One region of the Enterobacter ludwigii genome, then DNA from elsewhere that is predicted to be linked to it. Evidence: predicted binding sites of a transcription regulator. Region 1 holds the regulator's gene; each other region holds the start of a gene.
The links. The regulator PurR, encoded in region 1, represses purine synthesis genes. The targets are predictions, from matches to a motif close to CANGCAAACGTTTGCNTG.

Region 1 (3,773 bases):
TTCGCCGCGTAAGAGACACGCAGAAGGGGTTGCCCTTCTGCGTTTTTTAATTATTCAGCAGCGCACGCTGCTTCCGGCTGTTTACGGCCAGACATCATCACTAACAGCAGGCCGAGCGCGGCAATTATCGCCCCCATCACCGGCACAAAGCTGTATCCCAGGCCACCAGAAATGACGGCACCACCGGCAGCGGCACCGAGCGCATTGCCAAGGTTAAACGCGCCAATATTGACCGACGACGAGAGACCCGGTGCCTCATGGGCAACGCGCATCACGCGCATCTGCAGCGGCGGAACCACGGCAAAGGTCGCAGCCCCCCAGACAACCATCGCCATCGCCGCCCCGACCTCATTACGCGCCAGCCATGGAATGGCGATCATGATGACAATCAGCAGCGTTAAAAAGCCTTTCAGCGTCCCGCTCACGGAACGATCGGCGAATTTCCCGCCGAGATAGTTGCCTATAGAGAACCCGACACCAATCAGCACCAGCATCGCGGTCACAAAGAGAGGCGTTGCGTGGGTGATATCGTGCAACACCGGTGAAATATAGGTGTACAGGGTAAACATGGCGCCCGCCCCCAGTACGGTGGTCAACAGCGCGGAGAGCACCTGCGGGCGCATCAGTACCGACAGCTCTTTGCGGACGTCAGGACGTTCACCAGCGCTGCCTTTCGGCAAGGAGAAGTACAACGCCACCATGGCGATAACACCCAGCACGGCCGTCGCCAGGAACGACATGCGCCAGCCGATCGCCTCACCCAGCCAGGTTGCGGCAGGTACACCGCCAATGTTGGCAATCGTCAGACCCATAAACATGGTTGCCACGGCACTCGCCTGCTTGTGTTTTGGCACCACGCTTGCGGCCACAACCGATCCCAGCCCAAAGAACGCGCCGTGGTTAAGACTGGTCAGAATGCGGGACAACATCAGGGTGGTGTAATCCGGCGCAATCGCGGAGAGCACGTTGCCCAGCGTAAATATCGCCATCAGGAAAATCAGCGCATTGCGGCGCGCGCGGTGTGAAAGCAGAAGCGTCATGAGCGGTGCCCCCACCATCACGCCAATGGCGTAGGCGCTGATGAGCATCCCGGCCGCCGGGATAGAAACATCCACGCCCCGGGCGATAACAGGCAGTAACCCCATCGGGGAGAATTCAGTGGTGCCAATCCCAAAAGCGCCAATCGCCAGGGCAAGCAGGGGAAAATTGATTTTCATGCGTCAACTCCGGATGCCGTGTCATGTCGTGACACAGAACAAAGAAGCCGAAAGCATGACATCAATCACAAAAAATGAGAAGTTAACAAATTGGCAAAAGATTTTTGCCGCAGGCGTAACAATCAGGAAAACTGAGAGGGAGAGAGCTCTCCCTCCGTGTAAATCAGTGCAATGCAGCCGTCAGACCCGCCGCAACAATCAGAGCCAGTACAATAACGGTGGTCACCAGCGAAAACTTCAGATCGTAGCTCATCAATTTTTCTCCTTTTAATCTCCCCACGAAAAGTGAGCCTGCTCATTTTTACACAGTTTAGTTCAAAAATCTTCCTGGATTTAAACTGATAACCACTTTAGCTCTTCCCCTTTTCATCAAGATAGGACAAAATTCCACGCTAAATTTATTAGCGTACCGGCCATTGACCCCCTCCTGACGTCCTGTGTCGTTTTCCCGGCGTGCCGCAATTCAAGATTGCGTGATAAGGGTGAGAGAAGGCAAACGTTTACCTTCAAGTTTTTCAGGAGTTTAGGATATGGTCTGGAGTGACATTTAATGGCAACAATTAAAGACGTAGCAAAACGCGCAAACGTTTCCACTACAACCGTATCACATGTAATTAACAAAACCCGCTTTGTGGCGGAAGAGACGCGCAACGCCGTCTGGGCGGCAATCAAAGAATTACACTATTCACCGAGTGCGGTGGCGCGCAGCCTCAAAGTTAATCACACCAAATCCATTGGTTTGCTGGCAACCAGCAGTGAAGCGGCCTATTTTGCCGAGATCATTGAAGCGGTCGAGAAAAACTGCTTCCAGAAAGGCTATACCCTGATTCTGGGCAACGCGTGGAACAGCATTGAAAAACAGCGCGCTTATCTCTCCATGATGGCGCAAAAGCGTGTGGATGGCCTGCTGGTGATGTGTTCAGAGTATCCGGAGTCCGTGCTTTCCATGCTGGAAGAGTACCGCCATATTCCTATGGTGGTCATGGACTGGGGCGAAGCACGTGCAGACTTCACCGACTCCGTCATCGATAACGCGTTTGAAGGCGGCTATATGGCAGGCCGTTATCTGATTGAACGCGGTCACCGTGAGATTGGTGTGATCCCGGGTCCACTGGAGCGCAACACCGGTGCCGGACGTCTGGCCGGGTTTATGAAAGCCATGGAAGAGGCGCTGATTACCGTGCCGGAAAACTGGATCGTGCAGGGTGACTTTGAACCGGAATCCGGTTACCGCGCAATGCAGCAGATTGTCTCACAGTCGCATCGCCCGACAGCCGTTTTCTGTGGCGGTGACATTATGGCGATGGGAGCTCTCTGTGCCGCCGATGAACTGGGTCTGCGCGTGCCGCAGGACATTTCCGTGATCGGGTATGACAACGTGCGCAACGCGCGCTTCTTTACCCCGGCGCTGACCACCATCCACCAGCCAAAAGACTCGCTGGGTGAAACGGCCTTCAATATGCTGATGGACAGGATCGTCAACAAGCGTGAAGAGTCTCAGTCCATTGAAGTTCACCCGCGTCTTATCGAACGCCGTTCCGTTGCGGATGGTCCGTTCCGCGACTATCGTCGTTAATCTTTTACGGGGCCAGTTATACTGGCTCCCGTAGCCATTCCCGGTTAAGCGTCTCACTGTCTCCCAGGTAATCCAGCAGCCAGGCCATTGCGGGCGACACATCATTTTGTTGCCAGGTGAGGCAACAGGCCGCATCCGGAAAAGGATTTTCCAGCGTCAGTTCAACCCATTCACCGGTGTCGATTCGGGGCCGCGCAAAATGGCCAGGGACCATGGCAACGCACAGCCCTGCGCTGAGGCATGTTGCTGAGGATTCCCAGTCCGGCGCAACCACCCGTCGCTGGTTATCCAGCAGCCAGGTAATGCGTTTGGGCAACGAACGCGAGGTATCTTCCAGCACCAGCGAGGGCCAGTTACGGAGCGTTTCGTCGCTGAGCGGCCCGTCCAGGTCAGCCAGCGGATGATCGCTTGCCACCACACATTTCCAGCTGAGCATGCCCATGTCGCGAAAGGCAAAGCGTCCTCCAACCGGAATCGCCTGCGTGGCACCGATCGCCATCTCTGCCCTGCCATCTGCCAGCGCATCCCATACGCCGTTAAACACTTCCTGGGATACCCGCAATTCGACATCCGAGAAATGGCGATAGAAATCGACAATCATTTGCCGGGTACGTTCCGGTTTTACGATGTTATCCACGGCAATGGAAAGATGTCCTCGCCAGCCGTTAGCGATCTGCTGACACTGTTCGCGGGTGATCTGCATTTTTTTGATAACAGAACGCCCTTCTTTCAAAAACCATGCCCCGGCGGGCGTTAATTCCACATCACGGTGACGCCGTTCAAACAGCGGAACAGCCAGCCATTCCTCAAGCTGACGCACCGTATAGCTGATTGCTGAGGGGACGCGGTGCAACTCCTGCGCTGCACCGCTAAAGCTGCCGTTGCGCGCAACAGCATCGACCACTTCAAGAGAATAATCTGACCACATTTTCTGCCTGCAAAAATTTTGAATGCACTCGCCAAATATTAGCGTTTCACAA
Region 2 (3,773 bases), 1.3 Mb from region 1:
CATCTCTAAACTTTCGAGATCGTTTTGCAGCTGGACGGCTTTCGCATCGTCGTTGCGCAGCGAATCAAGGTAGTCGAGGTACTGCTGGTCAACGTCTTTCGTCACGTAAACGCCATTAAACACGGAGCATTCGAACTGCTGAATATCCGGGTTCTCAGCGCGTACTGCGTCGATAAGATCGTTCAGATCCTGGAAAATCAGGCCGTCGGCACCGATGATCTGACGAATTTCGTCCACTTCACGACCGTGAGCGATCAGCTCATTGGCGGTTGGCATATCGATGCCGTACACGTTCGGGAAACGAATTTCCGGTGCGGCTGAGGCCAGATACACTTTCTTCGCACCCGCTTCGCGCGCCATCTCAATAATCTGTTCTGAGGTGGTGCCGCGAACGATGGAGTCATCCACCAGCAGGACGTTTTTGTCGCGGAACTCAGCGCGGTTTGCGTTCAGTTTACGACGCACGGACTTACGGCGCAGCTGCTGACCCGGCATGATAAAGGTACGACCAACGTAGCGGTTTTTCACAAACCCCTGACGGTATGGCTTGTCCAGAATGCGGGCGATTTCCAGAGCGATATCGCAGGACGTTTCCGGAATAGGAATAACGACGTCGATATCCAGATCGTCCCACTCGCGGGCAATCTTCTCGCCAAGTTTAGTCCCCATGTTCACGCGCGCGCTATAGACGGAAATCTTGTCGATAAACGAGTCCGGACGGGCGAAGTAAACATATTCAAACAGGCACGGATTGCTCACCGGGTTGTCAGCACACTGGCGGGTGAACAGCTGGCCCTTCTCAGTGATATAGACCGCTTCGCCAGGCGCAACATCACGCAGGAACTCGAAGCCCAGGGTATCCAGCGCCACGCTTTCAGAGGCAACCATGTATTCGGTACGACCATCACCGAGATCGCGCTTACCGAGCACCAGCGGGCGGATGCCGTTTGGATCGCGGAAGGCAACCATCCCGTGGCCGATAATCATCGCCACGCAGGCATACGCACCACGGATCTGGCGGTTAGTCGCGGCAACGGCGGCAAAAATGTTGTCTGCTTCCAGCGGGTAGTGACGGAAGTTATCCAGCTCGCTGGCAAAGATATTGAGCAGAATTTCAGAATCAGAGGTGGTGTTAATGTGGCGACGTTTCTCTTCGAACAACTTCTTACGCAGCTCGTGCGCGTTGGTCAGGTTGCCATTGTGGGCAAGCGTGATGCCATACGGTGAGTTGACGTAGAAAGGCTGAGCCTCAGAGGCGCTGGAACTGCCAGCAGTAGGATAACGAACGTGACCGATCCCCATATTACCTTGCAGACGCTGCATATGGCGGGCTTCAAACACATCATTTACCAGACCATTCGCCTTACGTAAACGGAAGCAGTTGTTTGCATCAATGGTGATGATACCCGCAGCATCCTGCCCACGGTGCTGAAGCACCGTTAACGCGTCATAAATCGACTGGTTTACCGGCATGAAACCGGCGATACCGACAATACCGCACATTCGTCTTTTCCTCGTTAAGCCACATCTCAGAGCGCATTACGCTCTGGGCAAGAAACTCGACGAGCTTTGCAGATAGTCAAAGAACCATCTGATGATGAAACTGAACTCTGGAATGAGCTGCGATTTTTGCCAGTCTTCACTTTTGGAGAACCCGGTAAAGGTATCCAGGAAGAACAGGATCGCGGCCACAATCAGCACGCCTCGTAATGCGCCGAAACAGATCCCGAGTACCCTGTCTGTTCCTGACAGACCGGTTTTCTCGACCAACTGACCTATCACGTAATTTACGATAGCGCCGACAATCAGCGTCGCGATAAACAGCACCGCGATAGCGATTCCATTTCGGACCAGTTCATCTTCAAAGCCCGTGAACCAGACAGACAGGTAAGTGTAGTAATGACTGGCAACAAAGAAAGCACAACCCCAGGTTACCAGCGATAACGCTTCACGAACAAAGCCACGGATCAGGCTAACCAGACAGGAAAAACCAATCACCGCAATGATGGCGTAATCAATCCAGACCATATGTGTCCCACGATTTAACGCCCTGTCATCCAGTTCGGGGCGAATTCTAACAAAAAAGAAAACGTTTGCGTAGGGATTTCCTTCCCACGCGTAAATAAAAAAGGCGCTGAAAAAATGTTCAACGCCGTGGCTTTTTACGTCTCTGTGGACGTCTGCCGTCACTCTTCCCCCCACCCTCTCCTCACAGAAAGGATAAGGGTGAGGGAGGGGTTAGTTCGCGCTGTAGCTCATCACCACACCGCTCAGGCCGGAGATCTGCTTCAGCTCACCCAGCGATCCTTTAAGCTTATCTTTGGACGCTTCTGGCCCCACGAGAATACGGGTAATTTTACCCTGTACCGGCGTGGAAGGTGAAGTGTAAACACGATATCCCGCACTGCGCAGTTTACCCACTACCTCATTGACCTTATCGGCATTTTTCAGCGCACCCAGCTGCACGACGTAGGCTTTGCCCGTCGGTGCGGCTTCCTGCTGAGCCGGTTTCGCCGGAGGCGGTGTCTCAGTCGCTGCGGCAAGCTGTTCGCTCGTTTTATCTCGCTGCGGTTTCGGCTGCGTTTTTTCGACCGGCTTCGGTTTCTCAGCCGGTTTAGGCTGCACGACCGGAACCGGTACCGGATCGATATCGTTGGTGTTGCTCGCCGCCAGACGAGACGGATCAAGAGACGGCGCAGCCGCATCGCCTGCGCGAACCTCTTCCGCTGCGCCTTCCGGCGGCTGAGCAGGAAGGGCCTGTGTCGCCGCAGGCAGCATATCCGGCTCGTCGCGATCGCCCGGTTTCGGTACCAGAGGAATGGCTGCAAACTCATCCTGATAGTGCTTTTTCTGCCCGTCGAGCAGGCCCGGGAGAATAATGACTCCCAGCGCCACCAGCACTATTGTTCCTGCTAAACGGTTCTGAAACTTACTCGCCACCGGTTCTCCCCGCGTCCATCACTTCCATGACATGTGCCACCGTGTGGAACGAACCACACACCAGCACGGTATCTTCTGGTTTAGCATCCGCCATCGCGGCATGCCAGGCCTGAGCCACGCTATTATAGATTGCGCCTTTGCCGAGATGTTCCATCAACTGCTCAGCGGTCGCCCCGCGTGGCCCCTCCAGAGGAGCACAATACCAGCTATCGACCACACTCTCCATGCAGGCCAGCGTACCGCCAATATCTTTATCATGAAGCATACCGATAACCGCCAGCACGCGCCCGGTTTTTGGTAACGATTTGAGACGTCCCGCGAGATACGCCGCGGCATGCGGGTTGTGCGCCACATCGAGGATCAGGCGCGGTGACTCGCTGACAATCTGGAAACGCCCGGGCAGGATCGCCCGCTCAATGCCCTCGCGAATCGCCTGCTCGCTCACCGCCAGACCGCTTGCGCGCAGTGCCGCCAGCGCGGTTGCCGCGTTAGGCTGCGGCACCTGCGGCAATGGCAGGTTGTCCAGCGCGCCCTGCGCATCGCTAAAGCGCCAACCGTCTGCCTGAACCTCATACTGCCAGTCTACGCCACGGCGCAACAGACGCGCACCCGTCTCATTCGCCACCTCTGCAATGGTGTGCGGCATATCCGGCTCGCCGACCACGCCAGGTTTATTCGCCCGGAAAATCCCGGCTTTCTCGCGACCAATGCTTTCGCGATCCGGCCCCAGCCAGTCGGTATGATCCAGCGCAATGCTGGTCACGACGGCCACATCCGCATCCACCATGTTGGTGGCATCAAGACGCCCGCCGAGGCCGACTTCCAGAATCACC
Region 3 (3,773 bases), 1.2 Mb from region 1:
CGCAGCGTGCGCTGCTGCACCAAAAAGCATGCTTGCCATTACAGCAGACAGGGTCAACACCTTCTTATTCATGGTATCTCCGGTTTTTTTTATGCAGGGTAGTTCTTGTGAATAACGATCGGCAGGCAGGTGTTAATGAAACGTTACTGACAGCCGAAGTTCACTTATAAAATTTCTATCTTCCGTGTTCGGTAACACTCCAGAAATGCGTTTTATTCGTTGTTTGCGGCACATTGGCTATGGTGAAAGTGATTAATCACTGTTACATAGCGTTTCAGCCCCTAAAACGCTGACATCATAGTCAGCGCCTTGTTAAGATACTGTGAATTTACTCACAGATTGAAAACGGTTACATCAGCTGATGTAATCAGTTAGTGATCGGAACCACAATTTGCCGGGCAGCGACAGAATGTCGACGCACTAAAGTCGGCATGAAACAGTGTGTTGCGCCCGGATCCAGCAGCCCTGCCGCCCCCTGTAACGCCAGCTCAGTGGCCAGTTTGGCCATAGAGGCAATGGGGTAACGCACGGTGGTCAGCTGCGGGTCGGTGTAACGGGCAATGGGAATATCATCAAAACCAATCAACGATAAATGCTGTGGCACCGCAATGCCGTTATCCTTCAGCGCAGTCAGCGCCCCGGCCGCCATGTTATCGTTATAGGCAAACACGGCAGACAGCTGCAGATTACGGCCCAGTAACTCCACCATCGCCGCCTCCCCGCCCTGCATATCCGGCGTTCCGGTTCCAACCCAGCTTTCAGACGGCGTAATACCCTGTTCTTTAAGGGCGTTTTGCCAGCCTTCGCGCCGCAGCTCATCATCTTCAATATGATGGCTGGAGGCCAGAAAACCGATCCGCTGATGCCCGTTGTTGATGAGCATTTTGGTGGCCATCATCGCCCCACTGACGTTATCCAGCCCGACGCAGCGGTGGGCATACCCTGGCACAATACGGTTGATCAGCACCATGCCCGGGATTTGCTCCATAAACCCGGAAATCTCGTCATCGCTTAAAGCTTTTGAGTGCACAATCAGTGCGTTACAACGCTGGCGGATCAGCACTTCAATCGCATGACGCTCTTTTTCAGCCTCGTGATAGCTGTTGCCAATCAGCACGTATTTCTGATGCTGCTGAGCGACAACGTCTACCGCTTTAACCAGCGCACCGAAAAAGGCATCAGAGACATCCATCACCACCACGCCAATGGTATCGCTGACCTGCGTGGCAAGCGCCTGCGCATTGGCATTAGGGCGATAACCCAACTGGGTCACGGCTTTCATTACGGTTTCGCGGGTGTCAGGGCTGACCAGCGCGCTGTTGTTCAGCACGCGTGAAACGGTAGCCACAGAAACACCCGCCTGACGGGCGACGTCACGAATGGTGATCATATTCACCATCCTTCAAAGGATTGCAGCAACTCACAGACACCCCCTGTGTTTAGCAAGGTGGCTATTTTGGCAGCGAGAGAAAGGGGACTACGTGAAGAAGCTCACACAGATGAAAACGTTTACATCCGTTTTGTTAATGATTGTGATCCAGATCGTTATCTGGATGTATTTCTCAATGATACCCCTGAAGCATGTGCAGTTAACTGACGCCACACCCACTCCAGCGGCCCCTGGCGGAAATAACGTAGCCAGAGAACAGAAAACGCCAGGTTAACCATCCAGACCGGGATAACAAACGCCAGCAGCGAAAGCCGGTCGAATTTCATAAACAGGCCAAACCGATAGAAAAGCGTGGTGCATATCAGCGTCTGCAGAATGTAATTGCTGAGGGCCATACGGCCTACGCAGGCAATGGCACTGACAATCCATGCGCGACACATTTGTGGCCAGAAGCCGTAAATGAGTGCCGCATAGCCAATCGTCTGGAAGGGCGCGCTCAGCTCGCGCGGGACCTGAAGCAGAAACGCACACCAGCGGTAGTTCCAGTGCAGATGCCACTGCATGATCACGGCCGGCAGATTAATCAGCACGCCGAGAAGAATTAACCCGGCTCCCGTCAGGCGATAGTGGCGAAGGGAAAACTCCCCTTTCAGCCAGCCGGTACGCATCAGTGATGCCCCCATCAGCATCATCCCTGCCAGCTGCCAGCCATACTGCGCCCCCAGCGCCAGCAGGTTATCGCCAAGCATATCCGCACGGTTGCTTATCGCTTCCGTGCCTCCTTTCAGCTTCCAGTACTGCTCGTACTGAAGGTTGGCGGCATCGGGGATCCATGAACGGTTTGCCGCATCACCGGAGATTATCCCCAGCAGTAACAGCACGCCAAGGCCCATGACGTAAAGCATCACGCCCGTGTTAAACAGGCTTTTTACGCTGTGCGCATCGCGAATGAGCCGCCAGCAAATCAGCCCGACTAAGCCATAGGCGAGAAGAATGTCGCCATCCCAGAAGAACAGCCCGTGAATAAAGCCGAGGATCACCAGCAACGTCAGACGCGACTGGATCCAGCGCGTGCCGCGCCTGAGCAGTAGCTGCAGGCCCGCGCCAAACAGCAGGGCAAACAGAGTGAGGAATTTGACCTGGGCAAAGAGATCGAGGATGGCCCACGTCCAGGCATCGCTGCGGGTGATGTCGCCATACCACGCAGGATTGAGATACGCTGCCTTCGGCAAGCCGAAGGCGCTGATGTTAAGCAGCAGGATACCGAGAATGGCGACGCCTCGAACAAAATCGAGCGTGACGTTTCGCTCCATGTAGCCTGCCCTGTCAGATTAGTTGTGGTGACGCACGGCGCGCAGAAACTCCTGGCGGGTGTTCTGGCTGGATTTAAACAGACCGCCCAGCGACGTCGTGGTGGTCGCACTGGTGGCATCACGCACGCCGCGCGCTTTCACACAGTAGTGAACGGCGTCGATAGATACTGCCACGTTATTGGTGCCCAGCAGCGTTTGCAGCGCGGTCAGGATCTGCTGCGTCAGACGCTCCTGCACCTGTGGACGCTGAGCAAAGAACTGCACGATGCGGTTGATCTTCGACAGACCAATCACCGTATCTTTAGGAATATAAGCCACGGTCGCTTTACCGTCGATGGTCACGAAGTGGTGTTCGCAGGTACTGGTTAACGTGATATCACGTACCGTTACCATCTCATCCACCTTCATCTTGTTTTCAATGACGGTGATTTTCGGGAAATTGGCGTAATCCAGGCCGGAGAAAATTTCGTCAACGTACATTTTTGCGATACGGTGCGGCGTTTCCATCAGACTGTCGTCGCTCAGATCGAGATTCAGCAGTTGCATGATCTCGGTCATATGCCCAGCAATCAGATGCTTACGGGTTTCATTGTCCAGTTCCTGAACGGGTGGACGCAGTGGCGTTTCAAGACCACGCGCAACCAGAGCTTCGTGAACCAGGGCTGCTTCTTTACTGAGTGATGGCATTCTTTTCTCCTGCAGGTGTGGCGTCTTTTGCCCTCGTTGTGGCAAAAGTGTGCGCTCATTGTGCGTGAGGCGGCGCACATAATCCAGTATTCACGACGATAATTATTGCAATTGCTGTTGCCTTTCGGCCTGACGATCCCAGACCAGTGCGCCGCCGATGAACAGCGCGACGCCCGCCAGCCCCAGCGCAGGCTCCAGTCGGTGCGTGAGCCACGTCGACAACGCCGACGTTACCGGGCCAATCAACTGACCGACGGCATAACCGGTAGTAAGCAGTCCCGCCATGTAGCGCGTGTGATCTGGTGCCAGTTCGCGCCCATAAAGTAAAGAGAGCTGAACGGCACACAAGAACCCGCCCCCAACGAGCAAGCCGCCGGTCAGTA
Region 4 (3,773 bases), 2.2 Mb from region 1:
CTATGCATGATGCACAGATCCGTGTCGCCATTGCGGGCGCGGGTGGACGTATGGGTCGCCAGCTGATTCAGGCGGCACTACAGATGGATGGCGTGGCACTGGGCGCGGCGCTGGAGCGTGACGGCTCATCGTTGCTTGGCGCTGACGCGGGTGAGCTGGCGGGTGCGGGTAAGACAGGCGTTATCGTGCAGAGCAGCCTGGAGGCGGTAAAAGATGACTTTGATGTGTTCATCGATTTTACCCGTCCGGAAGGCACGCTCACGCATCTGGCATTTTGCCGTCAGCACGGTAAAGGAATGGTGATCGGCACCACCGGTTTTGATGATGCCGGGAAGCAGGCCATTCAGGATGCCTCACACGAGATTGCGATTGTCTTCGCCGCAAACTTTAGCGTGGGGGTGAACGTCATGCTGAAGCTGCTGGAGAAGGCAGCGAAGGTCATGGGCAGTTATACCGACATTGAGATTGTTGAAGCGCACCATCGTTATAAAGTCGACGCGCCATCCGGTACGGCGCTGGCGATGGGGGAAGCGATTGCTCATGCACTGGATAAAGATTTGAAAGACTGCGCGGTCTACACCCGTGAAGGGCACACCGGTGAACGTGTTCCCGGCACGATTGGTTTTGCTACCGTCCGCGCGGGCGATATCGTCGGCGAACATACGGCGATGTTCGCCGATATTGGGGAACGCGTCGAGATTACGCATAAGGCATCCAGCCGGATGACGTTTGCAAATGGCGCTGTACGCTCCGCCTTGTGGTTAAAAGGCAAGGGAAATGGTCTTTTTGATATGCGAGATGTGCTTGATCTCAACAATTTGTAACCGTTATTACCCATCGTGATGTGGTTATTGCAGTCGTAATGCTTTGATTGCATAGGGCAATATTTTATTGCCCTTTTATTTTATGTATTTCATTATGATTTCCTGAATTTACACACTAAAGTTCATCTCTTCTTCGTGTTTTGTGTTATCTGAATGTAAATTTTGACCGTCTGGTCCACTTTTTGATACCACGAAGCGGTCTTTCCCATTAAACTTGCCGCGCAAGCGTTTTCCGCAGTGATTTACCTGATCTTTTTGCCGCTTAAGCTCTCCTGGCTCTCTCAGGCTCGCAAAAGAATATGACAAATCTCCGTTTTAAGTTGACTTTTAGCCACCAAATCCCCAGAATGCCGCCGTTTGCCAAAAATCCGCTGGCAACACATTTGCATTGATTCATGACGCGGTTATGAATTAATATGCAAATAAAGTGAGTGAATATTCTCTGGAGGGTGTTTTGATTAAGTCAGCGCTATTGGTTCTGGAAGACGGAACCCAGTTTATCGGTCGGGCCATAGGGGCAACGGGTTCGGCGGTTGGGGAAGTCGTTTTCAATACTTCAATGACCGGTTATCAAGAAATCCTCACTGATCCTTCCTATTCTCGCCAAATCGTTACTCTTACTTATCCTCATATCGGCAATGTCGGCACCAATGCTGCTGACGAAGAATCCTCTCAGGTACATGCGCAAGGCCTGGTCATTCGCGACCTGCCGCTGATTGCCAGCAACTACCGCAATACCGAGGACCTCTCTTCCTACCTGAAGCGCCATAACATCGTGGCGATTGCTGATATCGATACCCGTAAGCTGACGCGTCTGCTGCGCGAGAAGGGTGCACAAAACGGTTGTATCATCGCAGGAGATAACCTCGATGCAGCCCTGGCGCTGGAAAAAGCGAAAGCTTTCCCGGGTCTGAACGGCATGGACCTGGCGAAAGAAGTGACCACAGCAGAAGCCTACAGCTGGACGCAGGGAAGCTGGACGCTGGCGGGAGACCTGCCGGAAGCGAAAAAAGAGAGCGACCTGCCATTCCACGTGGTGGCGTACGATTTTGGTGCCAAGCGCAACATCCTGCGTATGCTGGTCGACCGCGGCTGCCGCCTGACGGTTGTCCCGGCGAAAACCTCTGCTGAAGAGGTACTGAAGATGAATCCGGACGGTATCTTCCTGTCCAACGGTCCTGGCGACCCGGCACCGTGCGATTACGCTATCGACGCCATCAAATCCTTCCTGGAAACCGATATCCCGGTATTCGGCATCTGTCTGGGTCATCAGCTGCTGGCGCTGGCGAGCGGTGCTAACACCGTGAAGATGAAGTTCGGTCACCACGGTGGGAACCACCCGGTGAAAGATATCGATAACAACACGGTAATGATTACGGCACAGAACCATGGCTTCGCAGTGGATGAGGCGTCAATGCCTGCTAACCTGCGCGTGACCCACAAGTCTCTGTTCGATGGCACCCTGCAGGGGATTCATCGTACCGATAAGCCAGCGTTCAGCTTCCAGGGTCACCCTGAAGCCAGCCCGGGCCCGCACGATGCCGCGCCGCTGTTCGATCACTTCATCGAACTTATTGAGCAATACCGTAAGACCGCTAAATAATCAGGAGCCGAGAAGACCATGCCAAAACGTACAGACATAAAAAGCATCCTGATCCTTGGCGCTGGCCCGATTGTGATCGGCCAGGCCTGCGAATTCGACTACTCCGGTGCCCAGGCGTGTAAAGCCCTGCGCGAAGAGGGTTACCGCGTTATCCTGGTGAACTCTAACCCGGCCACCATCATGACTGACCCGGAAATGGCAGATGCAACCTACATCGAGCCGATTCACTGGGAAGTGGTACGCAAAATCATCGAAAAAGAGCGTCCGGACGCGGTTCTGCCTACCATGGGCGGCCAGACGGCGCTGAACTGCGCGCTGGAGCTGGAGCGTCAGGGCGTGCTGGAAGAGTTCGGCGTGACCATGATTGGTGCGACAGCCGATGCCATTGATAAAGCTGAAGACCGTCGTCGCTTCGACGTGGCGATGAAGAAAATCGGCCTCGACACCGCGCGTTCCGGTATCGCACATACCATGGAAGAAGCGCTGGCTGTTGCGGCTGACGTTGGTTATCCGTGCATCATCCGTCCATCCTTCACCATGGGTGGCACCGGCGGCGGTATCGCCTACAACCGCGAAGAGTTCGAAGAGATTTGTGAACGCGGTCTGGATCTCTCCCCCACCAAAGAGCTGCTGATTGATGAATCGCTGATTGGCTGGAAAGAGTACGAGATGGAAGTGGTGCGTGATAAAAACGACAACTGCATCATCGTCTGCTCCATCGAAAACTTCGATGCGATGGGTATCCACACCGGCGACTCCATCACCGTAGCGCCAGCCCAGACGCTGACCGACAAAGAGTATCAAATCATGCGTAACGCCTCGATGGCGGTACTGCGTGAAATCGGCGTAGAAACGGGTGGCTCTAACGTTCAGTTTGCGGTGAACCCGAAAAACGGTCGCCTGATTGTTATCGAAATGAACCCGCGTGTTTCTCGCTCCTCCGCGCTGGCCTCGAAAGCCACCGGCTTCCCGATTGCGAAAGTGGCCGCGAAACTGGCGGTAGGATATACCCTCGATGAGCTGATGAACGACATCACCGGTGGCCGCACTCCAGCGTCCTTCGAGCCGTCCATCGACTACGTTGTGACCAAGATCCCTCGCTTTAACTTCGAGAAGTTCGCCGGCGCAAACGACCGTCTGACCACGCAGATGAAATCTGTTGGCGAAGTGATGGCGATTGGGCGTACTCAGCAGGAATCCCTGCAGAAAGCGCTGCGCGGCCTGGAAGTGGGGGCCACGGGTTTTGACCCGAAAGTGAGCCTGGAAGACCCTGAAGCGCTGACCAAAATTCGCCGCGAGCTGAAAGACGCAGGCGCAGAGCGTATCTGGTACATCGCCGATGCGTT

Region 2: the regulator PurR is predicted to act here: its motif matches at 2,083-2,100, upstream of cvpA (colicin V production protein).
Region 3: the regulator PurR is predicted to act here: its motif matches at 1,499-1,516, upstream of galS (HTH-type transcriptional regulator GalS).
Region 4: the regulator PurR is predicted to act here: its motif matches at 1,043-1,060, upstream of carA (glutamine-hydrolyzing carbamoyl-phosphate synthase small subunit).

Annotation. Positions count from the first base shown of each region.
Region 1 is NZ_CP017279.1:1,211,347-1,215,119, reverse strand. It holds gene sodB (superoxide dismutase [Fe]) at 1-12, shown strand, start outside; gene BH714_RS05810 (MFS transporter) at 51-1,217, opposite strand; gene cydH (cytochrome bd-I oxidase subunit CydH) at 1,381-1,470, opposite strand; gene purR (HTH-type transcriptional repressor PurR) at 1,768-2,793, shown strand; gene punR (DNA-binding transcriptional activator PunR) at 2,810-3,721, opposite strand.
Region 2 is NZ_CP017279.1:2,556,118-2,559,890, forward strand. It holds gene purF (amidophosphoribosyltransferase) at 1-1,503, opposite strand, end outside; gene cvpA (colicin V production protein) at 1,540-2,028, opposite strand; gene dedD (cell division protein DedD) at 2,239-2,940, opposite strand; gene folC (bifunctional tetrahydrofolate synthase/dihydrofolate synthase) at 2,930-3,773, opposite strand, start outside.
Region 3 is NZ_CP017279.1:2,419,576-2,423,348, forward strand. It holds gene mglB (galactose/glucose ABC transporter substrate-binding protein MglB) at 1-72, opposite strand, end outside; gene galS (HTH-type transcriptional regulator GalS) at 368-1,390, opposite strand; gene yeiB (DUF418 domain-containing protein YeiB) at 1,546-2,703, opposite strand; gene folE (GTP cyclohydrolase I FolE) at 2,722-3,390, opposite strand; gene BH714_RS11400 (YbfB/YjiJ family MFS transporter) at 3,493-3,773, opposite strand, start outside.
Region 4 is NZ_CP017279.1:3,846,922-3,850,694, forward strand. It holds gene dapB (4-hydroxy-tetrahydrodipicolinate reductase) at 3-824, shown strand; gene carA (glutamine-hydrolyzing carbamoyl-phosphate synthase small subunit) at 1,279-2,427, shown strand; gene carB (carbamoyl-phosphate synthase large subunit) at 2,446-3,773, shown strand, end outside.